2 linked regions of the Myxosarcina sp. GI1 genome follow. The protein of the gene in region 1 binds, or shares a complex with, the protein of each later gene. Links are inferred from orthologs where the notes say so. Each region holds a gene or a part of one and is shown in the gene's direction. Other genes may lie near its edges. The genes, in order: tsaD and tsaE.

Region 1 (3,145 bases):
CTATTTGAATTTGATTGGTTCATCATAGAATGACAAGTTTCGAGTTAACTTCTTCTAACAATCAATCGACTAGGTTTATAGAAAATGTAGTAGCAAAATTCTCAGCGATCGCTGAAAGACTTTAAAAAAAAGACGGCGATCGCCGTCTTCCATAAACTCAATTAGCCTTTTTAGCGATGCGATCGCCAAAAACTCCCTCTACTAGGTATTTAAAGGGTGGAACAGCAAATCGGGGAAAAAGCGATTGAACTCAATCAAAATTCCGGCTGTAACCGTTAGCAGAACCATAATCAAAACTGGTGCTGTCGAAAGAAACTTTTGTAATCCTTCCATAAAATATTCTCCATTTAAATAAACTAAGGGACAATCTAACGAGGGGATATGGGAATCTCGTTGTCGTTAGCGGTTAATTTGCCGCTGGTAAATTCACCAAAAGCCAATACTGGCCATAGTGGACCTTCGGCAATCATTTTTTTCAGTGCCAATGGTACATCGACAATGATTTCTTTCATTTCTGTTTTCTTATCGTCTCTAACTTCAATTATGTAAGAGCGACCAGCCCAGCCGATCCAGCCTGCGATATAAAGAAAGAGAACGCTGGGAATAAAGAAATCTCCCATATGAGACCAGCGACCATCTACAATTAAATGTGGATAGCCTTCGGGTCCACAAAGAGCTTCAGCATAACGTTCGGCTCTCATAGCACCAGAATTGGGATCGCTAGTAGTGTTACGGAAATTTTGCGCTCTTTGTTGGTAAGCAGGGTTTTCCGCACAGGGTGTTAGATTTGCTACCTCTTCAGCAGCATTGGCAGCAGGCATAACGCCAAACCACAAGGTGACAACAAGTATTAAAGCAAATAATCTTTGCATAAATCTGTTTCCTTTAGTTACAGGATAATCGTGTTTGTGAGGGCGCGTCCCTCGAATTTATTTCGAGGGTTTGTGTCGCCCGTAAATCGAACCAAGATGTTCTTCTAGATAGACATTATCAAAGGATGGCAACTATTTTAGCGATCGAAACAAGTTGTGACGAAACTGCGGTAGCAATTGTAAAAAACCGTGAAGTTTTAAGTAGTATTGTATCTTCGCAAATTGAATTACACCGAATATATGGTGGCGTAGTACCAGAATTAGCTTCGCGCCAACATTTAGAAATTATTAACCCCGAAATCGATCGCGCTCTAAAAGAAGCGCAATTAGACTGGGAGCAAATAGACGCGATCGCCGCCACCTGTACTCCTGGTTTGGTAGGTGCTTTACTAGTTGGTGTTGCCGTAGCTAAAACCCTGGCTATGCTCCACAATAAGCCATTTTTGGGGGTACACCATTTAGAGGGTCATATTTATGCTGCTTATCTGGCTCAACCCAAATTACAGCCTCCTTTTATGTGTCTCTTAGTCTCTGGCGGTCATACCAGCACAATTCATGTCAAAGATTATGGTAAATACGAACTACTAGGTTCGACGAGAGACGATGCCGCAGGAGAAGCTTTTGACAAAGTGGCGAGATTACTAAATTTAGGTTATCCAGGTGGTCCTGTCATTGATAAACTAGCGCGTCAGGGAGATCCTCAAGCTTTCAAACTACCAGAAGGCAAGATATCTCTACCAAATGGTGGCTTTCATCCATATGACTTTAGCTTTAGCGGCATGAAAACGGCAGTAATGAGGCTGATAGCAAAACTAGAAAAACGAGGCGAAATACCCGTTAACGACCTAGCAGCGAGCTTTCAAGAAACGGTGGCGCGAGTTTTGACTCAGCGTAGCGTTAGATGTGCTTTAGATTATGGAGTCAAAACTATTACTATTGGTGGTGGTGTAGCGGCAAATAGTGGCTTGAGAGAGCATTTACTGGCAGCAGCGCAAAAACACGAGCTTCAGGTTTATTTTCCCCCATTAAAGCTCTGTACCGACAATGCCGCCATGATTGGTTGTGCCGCAGCGCAGCATTATAATTTGGGACATAGCTCTTCTCTAACTTTAGAAGTGCGATCGCGCCTAAATATTACTAAGGTTATGGAACTGTATTAATTAAGAAGCTATGAGGAAATAGAAAACGGGAAATAGGGAACAGAAAACTTGCTACTTGCTACTTAAAAAAGTCTTCCCCTGCCCTCAACTCCCCCTGCTTTAAATAGATGGTTTGCGGTCTAAATTTGTAGCTTGTTCGATCGCCGCTTTTTCTCTAGCAATTTGAGCGTATGGTCGCAGTTGTTTGATGGTCATGCCGCTCAAAATACTTAGGTCTTCCAAGCCGATACCTTTGGTTAACATCTCGACACACCAAGTCTGACGTGCTTGTTCTACAGTAGGGACTTTTCCCAAAGGCGTTAGTAAATCTGCCGCTACAAGCTGCCAAATATTACGTAATTCTAACTCTGAGAGCGGTTGTTCCGAGTCATTGATAAATAAAGCCGCTCGCTCGTCTTTGCGATTTTTAAGCCACCTGGTTAGAGGATTAGCAGTTGGCGAACCATAGCGAAATCCCATTATCCAGTGATTGAGCGGAACGCGCCGTACTGCGCCGTCGTTAATTTGTAGAAGATGCTGTTGGGGTTCGACTAAAGAATGCGATCGCTCCAGATTGATTATTTCTTCTACTGTTAAACCAGCACCAAACAGTACGTAAACTATGGCATATTCCTGTTTTCCCAGTTTTTTTGCCTGAAGCAAGAGCGATCGCACTAAATTGGCGGGTAAATCTTCTATCGCTTCAAATTTTAAAGTAGTTGCAGGATGCTCTTTAGCGGCAATAATTCCCTGCAAAAATAAGGCAGTCAGGCTCTCGATGAATTCATCGTCATTATCCCATAGCAAATAGCCTTCAGCAGTAGATTTAATCGTAAAGTAACCAAACAAAAAACTATTTAGCAAACTGACAATTTGTTCGGCGCTAAAATGGCTTTCCGCTCCCGAAGCGGCGATCGCTTCTGCCAGACAATCTGCTACGTATTTATTAGCTTCAGCAAATCCCTTTCCCAGTGCCAAACGGTTTTCTACTGGGTAGTTGCCTGCTTCTCCTACTACAGAGCGAACTAGATCGGGAGCTTTTTCAAGGGTATTCAAACTTTCTTTGGCATATTCTTGTAAAAATTCGGCTACAGTTTCTTTACTGTTGGCTTTTTCTACCAAAGCGTGAACTAG
Region 2 (3,121 bases), on another replicon or contig:
AATACTGTTGTTAACTGAAAACGTTTAATTCACTTATCAAAAGAGGCGTATAGTAATTTCGCTCTTGTCTGGCTTATGTTAAAGATTAGTTGAGTTTATCCTTAGTAAGTTAAAAGATAAAATTTTTATCTTTTAGAATAAATGGAGTAATAAGTAAATGTACTAGGGGAAAATATACTCATGGAAACTAGCAAGTTTAGTCAGGCAGCGTTATTATCGACGCGAGAGCTAGAAATCGTAGAACTAGTGGTTGCTGGCTTGAGTAATCAGAAAATTGCCGTTCGCTTAGATATTAGTAAAAGAACCGTTGACAACCACATCAGCAATATTTTAAAAAAAACCAATACCGATAACCGCGTAGAGTTAGTAAGGTGGGCTTTGCAATGGGGTAAAGTATGTATCGATGATGTTAACTGCTGTAATTTACCCGAAGACAGCAAACCCCAGGATTACAATGAAATGGTATTGTAAATTCAAAAGCAGATTGGGAAAATATCTGGCGATCGCAGTTACTTTTGCCCTTGCTAGCTGTAGCGAATCTGGTTATGTTACTCCTCCCACTCAAATTTTGAATGCCACTTTAAATACTACTGCCGCTGAAGGACACCCTCGTTTTTCCTATGATGGTCGTTACCTAGTATTTACTAGCGATCGCAGCAGTCAACGCCGAGTCTTGCTTTACGATCGCCAGCGCAATCGTTTACTCTCATTAGCAGGATTGAATCAATCGGGTAGTATGCAGTCCCAAGCCGATATTAGTGCTGATGGTCGCTATATTGTCTACGTATCGGAACAGTTAGGCAAACCAGATATCTTTGTTTACGATCGTCTCGCTCTCAATACTAAAAACATTACCAAAAATTTTGTCGGTGAAGTTCGCAACCCTACCATTAGCGGTAATGGTCGTTTCGTAGCTTTTGAGGGCGAGCATTCGGGACAGTGGGATATTCAAATTTACGACCGCGGCTTGAGTCAAGGTTTATCCTTACCTTCTAATTCTCCTGCTACTGAAAGTAATTCGCCACCAGAGTAAAAAATCGAGTATTTTCAATGCCAACCATAATTCTTAAAGACATTACAGAAACTCAAAAATTCGGTTGCTTATTGGGTAAAACGTTACCTCCTGACAGTACGATTTTATTGTCAGGAGAGCTAGGTGCTGGTAAAACTACATTAATTCAAGGAATAGCTAAAGGATTAAATATAAAAGAGGCAGTTGTCAGTCCGACTTTTACTTTAATTAACGAATATTTAGATGGACGTTTGCCACTCTATCATCTCGATTTATACCGTTTATCACCGAATCAAACTACGGCTCTTCATCCTGAAATGTACTGGGAAGGTATAGAAGTCGCTCCTGGAATTACCGCTATTGAATGGCGGCAGCGTTTATCTTATGAGCCGCCTAACTATTTAGATTTAAAATTGAGTTTTGTTGCTAATTCTACGTCTACTCGAAAAATAACTTGGCAAACAATTGGAAAAAAATTAGATTTCGATTTTGAGAACAACTTTGCCAGAGATGATCGAGCTTAACTTGAGACAAGATTGGAAAAGTTAAAAGTTAAAAGTTAAAAGTTAAAAGGTAAAAATCAAAGTAAGTTTTTAGGAGTGCGATTCAAACCACGCGCCTAAAATTAGGCTACTAACAAGTTGCGTACTAGCGACAGTATACTATTAAATTGAAAGTTTGAATTAGGCTTTAACTCTTCTGCGCGCGCTCGAGCCGATCGCCTTCTGACTTTTGCTTTCACACAAGCTTTGAGTACTTTATGTAAACAAAATTTTGTATAAAATCCAAAGCTCAGGTCAAAAAGTTCAAGCACAAAACTTTTGACTTTTGACTTAATATTTTTGACTTTGAGCGAAGCAAGATTGGTTTTTTCTTAGTCTATACCTAGCTTATTACCGCGCTTAAACTGCATATATGCAGCAAAAAATAACCCTGCTAGAGTAATAAAAATTAAACCTAGAACAATACCTAATAGTAAAGGTTCTATCACTGTTTGGCTCTCCTCAATAAATTGTTTATTTTAATATATCTTATGTTGGCAGTCTTATTTTAAGCAATGAGTGCGATCGCCATACTTAGTAGACTTATCTGAAGTGTGCGGTTATAACCTAGTTGGGTATAAAGAGCGCGACTATTACAATTTTATTAACTAAATCTGTAAAACTTAAGCTATTTTGTAAAATAAAGTAAATATAAGCAAACCTCTTTTAACATTACCGCTCTGTGGATAACCAGTTAGTCCAAGCTCCTAGTTGGCTCAACCGCTCGATTGTTGTTCTGGCGATCGCAGTGCTAATTGCCGGTATAAGTATTTTAGGAGTCTATTGGCATAAAATTTCCGATCCTTACATCCAAGAAGTCTTGGCTTTAAAAGGAAATGTCGAACGAGGTTACAAAATATTTCAAATCAACTGTGCGGGATGTCACGACATCAGAGCCAATAATAGTGTGGGACCTTGTTTGATAAATGTTTCCAAGCGTAGATCTAAAATTGGCACTATTGAACAGGTAATTAGCGGGCGCACGCCTCCGATGCCTAAGTTTCAACCGACGACTCAAGAAATGTCAGATTTACTTGAGTTTCTACAACATCTATAAATGACGCTCTTTTGGCATACAGATTGGTATAAGCTGTGGCAAAGTATGTCGAATGCAAATTTATGAATAAAAATCTTCAACTACCGCAAAAAATTATGTTGCTGGGTTCTGGCGAGCTTGGTAAAGAATTTGTTATTGCTGCCCAACGTTTGGGAAACTATACGATAGCTGTAGATAGCTATGCCAACGCTCCAGCAATGCAGGTAGCCGATGTAGCAGAAGTAATTTCCATGCTGGACGGCAACGATTTAGATAGAATCGTTAGCAAGTATCAGCCCGATTTTATCGTTCCCGAAATAGAAGCAATTAGAACTGAGAAATTAATTGAGTTCGAGCAACGGGGTATAAGCGTTATTCCTACGGCAGCAGCAACCAACTATACGATGAATCGCGATCGTATTAGAGAATTGGCAGCAAAAAAATTGGGGATTCGTACCGCTAAATACGCTTATGCCACAAACCTAGAAGAATTACAAGCGGTAAGTAATAAAATTGGCTTTCCCAATGTAA

Evidence for each region.
Region 2: the proteins of tsaD (region 1) and tsaE are in contact, whole or in part, in a crystal structure (PDB 6N9A), measured with the Thermotoga maritima proteins. The link is inferred for Myxosarcina sp. GI1 from one-to-one orthologs. Residues at the interface, in WP_004082750.1 of Thermotoga maritima: Cys10, Asp11, Arg49, His50, Leu82, Gly84, Gly135, Gly136, Glu154, Thr155, Leu156, Asp157, Asp158, Ser159, Glu162, Asp165, Lys166, Arg169, Leu170, Tyr175, Lys213, Thr214, Leu217, Tyr218, Gln221, Arg222, Asn324; in WP_004082108.1 of Thermotoga maritima: Leu37, Gly38, Lys46, Lys57, Val59, Lys60, Ser61, Thr63, Phe64, Thr65, Leu66, Met67, Val69, Pro71, Tyr82, Arg83, Leu84, Asp86, Asp88, Phe89, Asp93, Ile128, Asp130, Glu131, Arg134.

Annotation. Positions count from the first base shown.
Region 1 is NZ_JRFE01000003.1:83,423-86,567, forward strand. Bases 198-3,014 are described here. They hold tsaD (tRNA (adenosine(37)-N6)-threonylcarbamoyltransferase complex transferase subunit TsaD), read left to right. Parts: upstream 198-997; coding sequence 998-2,032; downstream 2,033-3,014. Other genes in these bases: psaJ (photosystem I reaction center subunit IX), read right to left, coding at 202-333; KV40_RS01235 (photosystem I reaction center subunit III), read right to left, coding at 369-872; KV40_RS01245 (TetR family transcriptional regulator), read right to left, coding at 2,132-3,014. Outside these bases: KV40_RS01230 (glycosyltransferase family 39 protein), read right to left, coding at 1-26; more of KV40_RS01245, read right to left, coding at 3,015-3,145.
Region 2 is NZ_JRFE01000026.1:183,626-186,746, forward strand. What follows is about bases 1-2,793. They hold tsaE (tRNA (adenosine(37)-N6)-threonylcarbamoyltransferase complex ATPase subunit type 1 TsaE), read left to right. Parts: upstream 1-1,050; coding sequence 1,051-1,536; downstream 1,537-2,793. Other genes in these bases: KV40_RS21100 (response regulator transcription factor), read left to right, coding at 181-471; KV40_RS21105 (PD40 domain-containing protein), read left to right, coding at 455-1,033; petG (cytochrome b6-f complex subunit V), read right to left, coding at 1,887-2,003; KV40_RS21120 (cytochrome c), read left to right, coding at 2,237-2,611; purT (formate-dependent phosphoribosylglycinamide formyltransferase), read left to right, coding at 2,674-2,793. Outside these bases: more of purT, read left to right, coding at 2,794-3,121. UniProt on the Escherichia coli protein: Required for the formation of a threonylcarbamoyl group on adenosine at position 37 (t(6)A37) in tRNAs that read codons beginning with adenine.